3 regions of the Streptomyces sp. NPDC091649 genome follow, and region 2 is predicted to be linked to each of the others. Evidence: riboswitches for the same ligand, from Rfam matches in the RefSeq annotation. Region 2 holds a riboswitch; each other region holds the start of a gene.
The links. Region 2 has a riboswitch for cobalamin ahead of ACIQMU_RS02395 (ribonucleoside-diphosphate reductase subunit alpha). Riboswitches for the same ligand answer to the same signal wherever they lie in the genome.
Positions count from the first base shown of each region.

Region 1: another riboswitch for cobalamin. It lies ahead of ACIQMU_RS19840 (ABC transporter substrate-binding protein); the one in region 2 lies ahead of ACIQMU_RS02395 (ribonucleoside-diphosphate reductase subunit alpha).
Region 3: another riboswitch for cobalamin. It lies ahead of ACIQMU_RS28725 (cobalamin biosynthesis protein); the one in region 2 lies ahead of ACIQMU_RS02395 (ribonucleoside-diphosphate reductase subunit alpha).

Region 1 is NZ_JBIVTR010000011.1:84,008-87,273, reverse strand. It holds gene ACIQMU_RS19845 (FecCD family ABC transporter permease) at 1-955, opposite strand, end outside; gene ACIQMU_RS19840 (ABC transporter substrate-binding protein) at 952-1,998, opposite strand; cobalamin riboswitch at 2,078-2,203, opposite strand; gene ACIQMU_RS19835 (beta-ketoacyl-[acyl-carrier-protein] synthase family protein) at 2,410-3,266, opposite strand, start outside.
Region 2 is NZ_JBIVTR010000001.1:548,034-551,299, reverse strand. It holds gene ACIQMU_RS02395 (ribonucleoside-diphosphate reductase subunit alpha) at 1-2,087, opposite strand, end outside; cobalamin riboswitch at 2,222-2,358, opposite strand; gene ACIQMU_RS02390 (GNAT family N-acetyltransferase) at 2,411-2,920, opposite strand; gene ACIQMU_RS02385 (hypothetical protein) at 2,920-3,266, opposite strand, start outside.
Region 3 is NZ_JBIVTR010000023.1:52,196-55,461, forward strand. It holds gene ACIQMU_RS28715 (inorganic phosphate transporter) at 1-834, shown strand, start outside; gene ACIQMU_RS28720 (hypothetical protein) at 847-1,077, shown strand; cobalamin riboswitch at 1,226-1,358, shown strand; gene ACIQMU_RS28725 (cobalamin biosynthesis protein) at 1,484-2,449, shown strand; gene ACIQMU_RS28730 (cobyric acid synthase) at 2,490-3,266, shown strand, end outside.

The sequences.
Region 1 (3,266 bases), on a different contig from region 2:
GCGCGGTGACCGGGAGGAGCCGTCGGTGGCCGGAGCCGATGAGGGCGCGGGCGGCGTGCGGCAGGACCAGTCCGACGAAACCGATCGCTCCGGCGGCGCTGACCAGGGCGGCGGTCAGCAGGGCGGTGGTGCACAGCAGCACGAGCCGGGTGCGGGCGACGTTCACGCCGAGAGCGGCGGCGGCCTCCTGCCCGAAGGCGAAGGAGTCGAGGGTACGGGCGTAGGCCAGGGAGATCACGAGGCAGCCGGCGAGGACGGCGGAGCAGAGGACGACCTCGCTCCAGCCGACCCCGCTGAGCGAGCCGAGAAGCCAGAACAGCACCCCGCGGGTCTGCTCGGCGTCCGCGGAGGTCATCACGACGAAGGAGGTGAGGGCGGAGAAGAGCTGCATCGCGGCGACGCCGGAGAGGACGACCCGGTCGGTGCTGCCGCCGAGGGTGTGGCTGAGCAGCAGCATCAGGGCGAATGAGCACAGGGCCCCGACGAACGCCCCGGCCGACAGCGAGACCGCTCCCCCGCCGACCCCGAGGACGACCACCACGACCGCCCCGGTCGAGGCGCCGGAGGAGACGCCGAGGACGAAGGGGTCGGCGAGCGGGTTGCGCAGCAGGGACTGCATCACCGTGCCGCACAACGCGAGCCCCGCGCCGCACACGGCGGCGAGGAGGGTACGGGGCATGCGCAGGTCCCAGATGATGCCGTCCCGGATGGGGCTGAGGCCGGAGTCACCGAACCCGAGGTGTGCGGTGACAGCGGACCAGACGTCCGGCACGGAGATCCGGGCGGGCCCCGTGGTCACGGCGACCGCGACCGAGAGCAGCAGGAGCAGGACCCCTCCGGCCCCCAGCAGCAGGGCGAACCGGCCGCCGTTCCTGAACGTCCCGGCGGGAGGGTCCGCCACCCGTTCCACGGCCGCGGGCCCGGGCCGCTCCGCGGTCCGGTTGCCGGCGCTCACTCCGCGAGCCCGAAGTCGCGCAGTCCGGCCGCGACGCGCTCCAGGCCCTCGACGGTCCGGATGGTGGGGTTCATCGCCTGGCCGCTGAGCAGTACGTAGCGGCGGTTCCTGACCGCGTCCATGGTTTTGGTGACCGGGTGGGACTCCAGGAACTCGATCTTCTTCTCGGCGCTCTCGGCGCTCTGCGTCGTGCGGCTCAGGTCGCCGATGACGAGGACGTCGGGGTTGCGGTCGGCGACCGTTTCCCAGCCGATCTGAGGCCATTCGTCGCGGGTGTCGTCGAAGACGTTCTTCGCGCCGAGCTCCCGGGTGATGACGCCGGGAGCACCGCAGCACCCCGCCAGGTAGGGGGCTTTGGAGTCGGAGAACCAGTACAGGAGCGACACCTCGGAGCCGTCGACGCCCTCGGTGGCGTGGTCCACCCGCGCCCGGAGCTCCTCCACCAGCTTCTCGCCTCGCTCGGGTACGCCGAACACGCGGGCCAGCTCACGCACTTCGGCGTAGACGCTGTCCATCGTCAGCGGCGCGGTACGCGCTCCGTCCCCGCCGCCGCTGTTGTCCTTGCCGGCACAGTCGGCGGGCGAGACGTAGGTCGGTACTCCCAGCTTCTCGAACTGTTCGCGCGGCGCGACGCCTCCCTTGGCGAGAGTGGAGGTGAAGGAGGCGGAGAGGAAGTCGGGCTCCTTGTCGAGGACCTTCTCCGAGGAGGGCCGGTTCTCCGATATCCGTTCGACGTCGGCGTTGGCCTTCTCCAGCCCCTTCATGACCGGATCGGTCCAGGTGGCAGTGGCGGCGAGCCGGTCGGCGAGCCCGAGCGAGAGCAGGATCTCCGTGGACCCCTGGTCGACGGAGACCGCCCGCTCGGGAGGGGCCTGCACCGTGACGGTGCGTCCGCAGTTCTCCAGGGTGACCGGGAACCCGTCAGCCCGGCCGCTCCCGGCGGCCGTGGTGGTGTCGTCGGCGCCGCATGCGCTGAGCAGGAGGATTCCCGCCGCGAGCAGGACCGCGGGACGTATCGGGGCGGTGGTGGCCGTGGGCAGCACGAAGGACCTCGGTGTCTCTGGGCCCAGCCGCGGAGCCCGTCGTACGGTTCCCGTGCCCCGGTCGGGCGCGGGCGCCAGCAGGTCTTCGGACTCGGGTTCGTCCGGACGGGACGCCTTCCCGGAGCACATCCGCGCTCCAGTGGCCGTGGCCCCGCCCGTCCCCCTCACCGCTGCGCGTCAGTTCCGGATTCGCACCGGATTCCCTGACCCCGTCACTGGGGTTCGACTGGCCCCGGCAAGCTACCACGCGTCTGCGAGCGGGCGGCGGCGATACGGCGGATCGTCGTGCGCGGGGCCGATGCGGCGCGGGGTCGGCCCGTCGCACCGGCCCGGTGGATGCGCACCGGACCACGGGCCCCTGGGCCGCGCCGCCTGACGGTCACGGAGCCCAGGGGCCGACGAGCCCGAAGCTCACGGAGCCTGAAGGGCGATCACCGCGTTCTGGCCGCCGAAGCCGAAGGAGTGGCTGACGGCCCGCCGTACGGGCGCCTCGCGCGGGACCTTGGTGACGCAGTCGATGTCGAACCCGGGCTCGGGGGCGTCCAGGTTCGCGATCGGCGGGATCACCCCGTGCTGGAGCGTGAGGATCGTCAGACCCGCTTCGATGGCGCCGGCCGCCCCCATGCAGTGGCCCAGCACGCCCTTGGGGGCGGTGACGGGCGGCCGGTGCGGGTAGGCCCGGGCGATGAGGGCGGCTTCGGTGGCGTCGTTGAGGGGGGTCGACGTCCCGTGCGCGTTGACGTGGTCGACGTCTTCGGCGTGCCAGCCCGCGTCGCGCAGCGCGGCGTCGACGGCCGCCTGTGCGACCTCCCCGGAGGGGTGGGGGCTGGTGGGGTGGTGGGCGTCGGTGGTGGCGCCGGTTCCCGCGATCAGCGCCCGGGGGGCGGCCCCCCTGGCACGGGCGTCCTCGGCCCGCTCCAGGACCATGATGGCCGCGCCCTCGCCCATGACGAGTCCGGCCCGGTCGGCGGCGAAGGGGCGGCAGAGCCGGGCGGGGTCGCCGTCCCGCGGTGCCGCCGCGCCGGAGCGGGCGAAGCCGGTCATGGCGACCGGAAACACGATCGACTCGGTGGCCCCGGCGATGGCGATGTCGCAGTGGCCCAGCGTCAGCATGTCCCGGGCCACCGACAGTGCGGTCACCCCGGAGGAACAGGCGGTGCAGGGGGCCAGGCTGGGTCCGGTGGCCTTCATCAGGATGGCGATCTCGGCCGCGGGCATGCTCGGGATGGTCAGCAGGATGCCCGAGGGCGAGGTGGCCTCGGGACCGC
Region 2 (3,266 bases):
ACCTCCTCGGGAATCCAGCCGAAGCCCTGCACCGAGCCGCTCGCCTCGCGCAGCGCCTCACGGGTGCGGGCGTCCCACACGCCGAGCTGCTTCAGCTCGTCCACCAGATAGGCGTTGACCTGGAGGAACTCACCGCTGAGCGTCTCGCGCTTGAACAGGTTGGAGACCTGCGGCTCGATGCACTCGTACACCCCGGCGATCGAGGCGATCGTGGCGGTCGGCGCGATCGCCAGCAGCAGCGAGTTGCGCATCCCGGTCTTCGCGACCCGGGCGCGCAGGGCGTCCCAGCGCTCCGGCCAGTTCAGCTCGGTGTCGTAGTGGTCGGGGTGCAGCACCCCGCGCGCCGCCCTGGTCTCGGACCAGGCGGGCAGGGGGCCCGACCGCTCCGCGAGGTCGCAGGACGCCTCGTAGGCGGCGAGCATGATCCGCTCGGAGATCCGGGTGGAGAGCGCGCGGGCCTCGGGGGAGTCGAAGGGCAGGCGCAGCTGGAAGAAGACGTCCTGGAGGCCCATCGCGCCCAGGCCCACCGGCCGCCAGCGGGAGTTGGAGCGCCCGGCCTGCTCGGTCGGGTAGAAGTTGATGTCCACGACCCGGTCGAGGAAGGTCACGGCGGTGCGCACGGTGGCGTCCAGCCGCTCCCAGTCGATCGAGCCGTCCGCCACGAACGCGCCCAGGTTGACCGAGCCCAGATTGCAGACGGCCGTCTCGCCGTCGTCGGTGACTTCGAGGATCTCGGTGCACAGGTTCGAGGAGTGGACGACCCGGCCCGGCTCGGCGGTCTGGTTCGCGGTCCGGTTGGAGGCGTCCTTGAACGTCATCCAGCCCTGGCCGGTCTGCGCGAGGGTCCGCATCATCCGGCCGTACAGCTCACGCGCCGGAATCGTCCTGCGCGCCAGCCCATCGGCCTCGGCCGCCCGGTAGGCCGCGTCGAACGCGTCGCCCCACAAGTCGACCAGCTCGGGCACGTCGGCCGGGGAGAACAGCGACCAGTCGGTGTCCGCGTCGACCCGGCGCATGAACTCGTCCGGGATCCAGTGCGCCAGGTTCAGATTGTGCGTACGCCGCTGGTCCTCGCCCGTGTTGTCGCGGAGCTCCAGGAACTCCTCGATGTCCGCGTGCCAGGTCTCCAGGTAGACCGCCGCCGCGCCCTTGCGACGGCCGCCCTGGTTCACCGCCGCCACGGAGGCGTCCAGCGTCTTCAGGAACGGCACGATGCCGTTGGAGTGCCCGTTGGTGCCCCGGATCAGCGAACCCCGGGCGCGGATGCGGGAGTACGACAGACCGATGCCGCCCGCGTGCTTGGAGAGCCGCGCCACCTGGTGGTAGCGGTCGTAGATCGAGTCCAGCTCGTCCTTCGGCGAGTCCAGCAGATAGCAGGAGGACATCTGCGGGTGCCGGGTGCCGGAGTTGAAGAGGGTGGGGGAGGAGGGGAGGTAGTCCAGCCGGCTCATCAGCCCGTACAGTGCGGCCACCTCGTCCAGCGCCCGCACCGAGTCGTCCTCGGCGAGGCCCGCGGCCACGCGCAGCATGAAGTGCTGCGGGGTCTCGATGACCTGCCGGCTGATCGGGTGCCGCAGCAGGTAGCGGCTGTGCAGGGTCCGCAGACCGAAGTAGCCGAAGCGGTCGTCGGCGCCGTCCGCCATGGCCTGCTCGACGAGCCGGTCCAGCGCGGCGGCGTGGAGCGCGACGAAGCCGGCGGTGCGGTCGGCGATCAGGCCCTCGCGGTGCCCGACGGCGACCGAGGCGGAGAAGGACGTCGCGCCCTGGCCCGCGGCCTCGTCCGCGATCGTGCGGGTCAGCAGCCGGGCGGCGAGCCGGGAGTACGCCGGGTCCTCGGAGATCAGCCCCGCGGCGGCCTCGGTGGCCAGCGAGCGCAGCTCGGCCGCGTCGGAACGGGCGTTGCGCCCGCGCAGCGCGGCGGCGGCGACCCGTCCGGGGTCGGTGTCGGGGAGGTCGGCGGTGAGGTCGGTCAGGGTCCGCAGCAGTGCGGTCCCGGGTCCGTCCTGCGGGGTCTCCCCGGCGGTGGTCGACACGGCGGACTCGGCGGATTCGGTGGCTGAAACCGGATCGGCGGGCGCGATGGTCACTGGCTTCCCTCGCTCGGCGGGGGCCGGCGGAAGGCAGGGGGAGCCGGGCAGCGCGAGACCCGGGGCAGGGCAGCACAACTGACGGCGTCCACCGGCCTGTCCGCGAGGCCCGGACGTCTGGCGTCCGGTTCGGTCGAGCCGGACGCGCTGTCGACAGGTCCTCGGACTTGGAGGTGCGCGAAAGCACACCGATCACACCGTTGCGGGACAGTTCCGGATTCGCACCGGATTCCCCTGCGGCGACAGCGAGGTCGAGCATACATGTGGGGGCCGCCCGTTGCGGCAGCCCCCACATGTTGTGTCGCGGCGATGCGATACGTCCCTCAGGAGGGCGTCCGCAGTTCCAGCCGGAAGGTCATGAGCCGCAGTCCCGGCACCGGTTCCCAGTCCCGTTCGGGGGTCCGCGCGAAGCCGAGCCGCCGGTAGATCCGGTGGGCCCCGAGCATGGCCGGCTGCGTCGACAGCACCAGCCCCCGGATGCCCCCGGCGGACCGGGCGCGCTCGACGCACGCCCGTACGAGAGCCTCCCCCACGCCCCGCCCGCGCCCGGCGCGGGCCACGGCCAGCATCCGGAAGTCGGCCTCATCCGGGCCGGCGATGTCGCGCCACACAGTCCCCGGAGCGGCATACGTCACACCCCCGAGCACCGATCCGTCCGCGTCGAGCGCGACGAGGACCTCGGCCTCGGCGGCCCGCTGCTCCACGGCCCGCAGTTTGAGCAGATACGGGTCTTCCGGACCGTCCAGCAGGCCATCGCCGAGATACGCCTCGGCGGTGATCCCGCCGAGGAGGGCGTACTCACCGGGCTCCGCCACTCTGATCGTCAGGTCCATCAGCCGCTCGCCCCCACATCGTTGTTGGGAGCCCCGTCGCCCACCGGCGGCAGGTCGCCGCGCTCGACCGGCTGCCGCCCGGAGCCCTCCCCGGAGCCCTCCCCGGAGCCCTCCCCGGGCGGCTGCTGCCGGGGGGCCTCCTCCGCCGGCGGCAGGACTCGGTCCAGCTCGTGGTCGTCGGCCCGGTGGGCGGCCCGCGCCGCCGAGCGCAGCGTCGCCCGGTCCACGTCCGCGCGCTTCCCGCGCACCGTGACCACGAGTCCTCCCCGCTCCTGGGTGTACGCGTGCCCCGACTCCGTGGCCCGGTACCACTGTTCGCCGTCCGGCTCGCAGGTCACCAGGGGCT
Region 3 (3,266 bases), on a different contig from region 2:
ATCGCCGCCCCGCTGGTGGCCGGCCTCGCCGCGATGCTGGCCACGCGGCTGACGTACCGGATCAACCGGAAGGTCACCGACGAGAACCAGCTGAAGTCGACGGCCAAGGGCTACCGGGCCGGACAGATCGCCTCCGCCGGTCTCGTCTCCCTCGCCCACGGCACCAACGACGCCCAGAAGACGATGGGCATCATCACGCTGGCCCTGGTCACCGGCGGCGTCCTGGCCCCCGGCTCCAACCCGCCGATGTGGGTCATCGTCTCCGCCGGTGTCGCCATCGCGCTCGGCACCTACCTCGGCGGCTGGCGCATCATCCGCACCATGGGCAAGGGTCTGACCGACCTCCAGCCGCCGCAGGGCTTCGCCGCCCAGACCAGCGCGGCGACCGTCATCCTGGCCTCCTCGCACCTCGGCTTCTCGCTCTCCACCACCCAGTCCTGCTCCGGCGCCGTCATGGGCGCGGGCCTCGGCCGCAAGGGGGGCGTGGTCCGCTGGTCCACCGCCACCCGGATGTTCGTCGCCTGGGGCCTGACGCTGCCCGCCGCCGGCCTGGTCGGCGCGGGCGCCGAGTTCCTGACCAAGCAGGGCCCCTGGGGCGTCACCGTCACGGCGATCCTGCTCGTGGGCGGCTCCTTCGCCATCTGGCTGGCCTCGCGCCGCCAGCCGGTCGACCACACCAACGTCAACGACGACGAGCCCCAGGGCGTCGTCACCACCGCCATCGCCGCGGTCCAGCCGCCGCCCGCCGGCGGCCCGGCCTCCGACCTCATGACCACCATCCCGGCCCCGGCCCCGGCGCCCGACGACCCGGCCCGGCCGCCGGCCACGGTGTAAGGACAGATCCGCATGAAAATCGACTGGGCAGCTCTCGCCTCCGTCTTCGGTGTCAGTCTCGTGGTCACCGTCGCGCTGGTCGGCCTCTTCACGCTGGGCATCGTCGCCCTGTCCAAGCAGTCCGCGACGGCCGGAAGCAGTGCCTCCGGCGGATCGGTCGCGCTGGCGCGCACCGGCGCGTACGCCTGCTTCGGACTGTGCGTGGCAGCGGTCTCGTACGGGATCTATCTGATCGTCGCCTGACCCCGTACCTCGCACTCCTTCGGGCCGGACACACCTCGTGTGTCCGGCCCGATGTGCTTCTGCGCACAGTGGAGCCCCGCAGGTCAACAGCGAGTTGACGGTTGTTCGCGGGGCGTGGTGGACTGCCGGAGCCATTTACGGCGACAGCAGAGGAAGCCGGTGCGAATCCGGCGCGGTCCCGCCACTGTCACCGGGGAGCACTCCCCCACACCGGATGTCACGGCCCGCGGCAAGCGGGCTGGAAGGCCGGGGGAACTGCGGATCCGGAAGCCAGGAGACTCTCGTCGCCGGTCACGTCGAACCAGGGCGCGGACCCTGAGTGAGGACATACGCCATGCCTGGCCGCCGTGCGCCCCAACATGTGCCTCCCCGTGCCGGTACGCCTCTCCCCGCGACGGGCTGAAGCATGCGTGCCGACCGCGTCTTCGCGTACGGCGCGACGGGCGGGCTGATCGCCGACGCCCTGCTGGGCGACCCCCGGCGGGGCCACCCCGTCGCCGGATTCGGCCGTGCCGCCGCCCGGGCCGAGTCCCTGCTGTGGCGTGACCACCGGGGCGCCGGCGCCCTGCACACCCTCGTGTGCGCCGGGGGCGCCGCGGGGGCCGCCGCGCTGGCCGCCCGCGCGGTCCGGGGGCGGCCCGCGCTCGCCGTCGCGCTGACCGCCGCCACCGCCTGGTCCGTCGTCGGCGGTACCTCGCTGGGCCGGGAGGCCCGCGCCATCGGCGGCGCACTGGCCGCCGGGGACCTGGACGCGGCCCGGGAGCGCCTGCCCCACCTCTGCGGGCGCGATCCGCACGCCCTGGACGGCCCGGGGATCGCCCGCGCGGTCGTGGAGTCGGTCGCCGAGAACACCTCGGACGCCGTCGTCGGCGCACTGGTGTGGGGAGCGGTCGGCGGGGTGCCGGGGCTCGTCGGATTCCGGGCGGTGAACACGCTCGACGCGATGGTCGGCCACCGGTCGCCCCGCTACCGCCGTTACGGCTGGGCCTCGGCCCGCCTGGACGACCTCGCGGGGTGGCCCGGCGCCCGTCTGACGGCCGCGCTGGCCGTGGCGGCGGGCGGGCGGCCCCGGGACGCCGTGAGCGCCTGGAAGGCGGACGCGGGGCGCCATCCGAGCCCGAACGCCGGGCCGGTGGAGGCCGCGTTCGCGGGGGCGCTCGGCGTACGGCTGGGCGGGACGCTGGCGTACGCGGGGCGCGTCGAGCACCGGCCGGTGCTCAACGGGGCGGCCGGGCGGGACGTGCGGGGCCCGGACATCGAACGCGCGGTACGGCTGTCGCGCCGGGTGAGCGCCCTGGCCCTCGGCGTGTGCGTGGCGGGCCGGGCGGTCACGGGGCGGCTCGCCGCCGGGCGGAAGCGGGGACGGTCATGAACGGTCCGGCACGGAACGCGGCAGGGGAACGGGAGCGGGCATGAGCGGCGGACTGCTGGTGGCGGGCACCACATCGGACGCGGGCAAGAGCGTCGTCACCGCGGGCATCTGCCGCTGGCTGGTGCGCCGGGGTGTGAAGGTCGCGCCGTTCAAGGCGCAGAACATGTCGCTGAACTCCTTCGTGACCCGGCAGGGCGCGGAGATCGGGCGGGCCCAGGCGATGCAGGCGCAGGCCGCCCGGGTGGAGCCGACGGCCCTGATGAATCCGGTGCTGCTGAAGCCCGGCGGCGACCGGTCCAGCCAGGTGGTCCTGATGGGGAAGCCGGTCGGCGAGATGAGCGCCCGGGGCTACCACGGAGGCCGCCAAGAGGCGCTGCTCGGGACGGTGACGGACTGCCTGGAGCAGCTGCGGGCCACGTACGACGCGGTCATCTGCGAAGGGGCCGGGTCCCCGGCCGAGATCAATCTGCGGCGCACGGACATCGTGAACATGGGAATCGCGCGGGCCGCGCAGTTCCCCGTCCTGGTGGTCGGGGACATCGACCGGGGCGGGGTCTTCGCGTCGTTCTTCGGGACGACGGCGCTGCTGAGCCCCGAGGACCAGGAGCTGGTCGCCGGCTACCTGGTGAACAAGTTCCGGGGCGACGTCTCGCTGCTGGAGCCCGGGCTGGACATGCTGTACGAGCTGACCGGGCGGCGGACGTACGGGGTGCTGCCCTTCGCCCATGGGCTCGGCATCGACGAGGAGGACGGCCTGCGGGTGTCCCTGCGGGGTGCGGTGCGGGAGTCCTTCGTGGCTCCCCCGCACGGCGAGGAC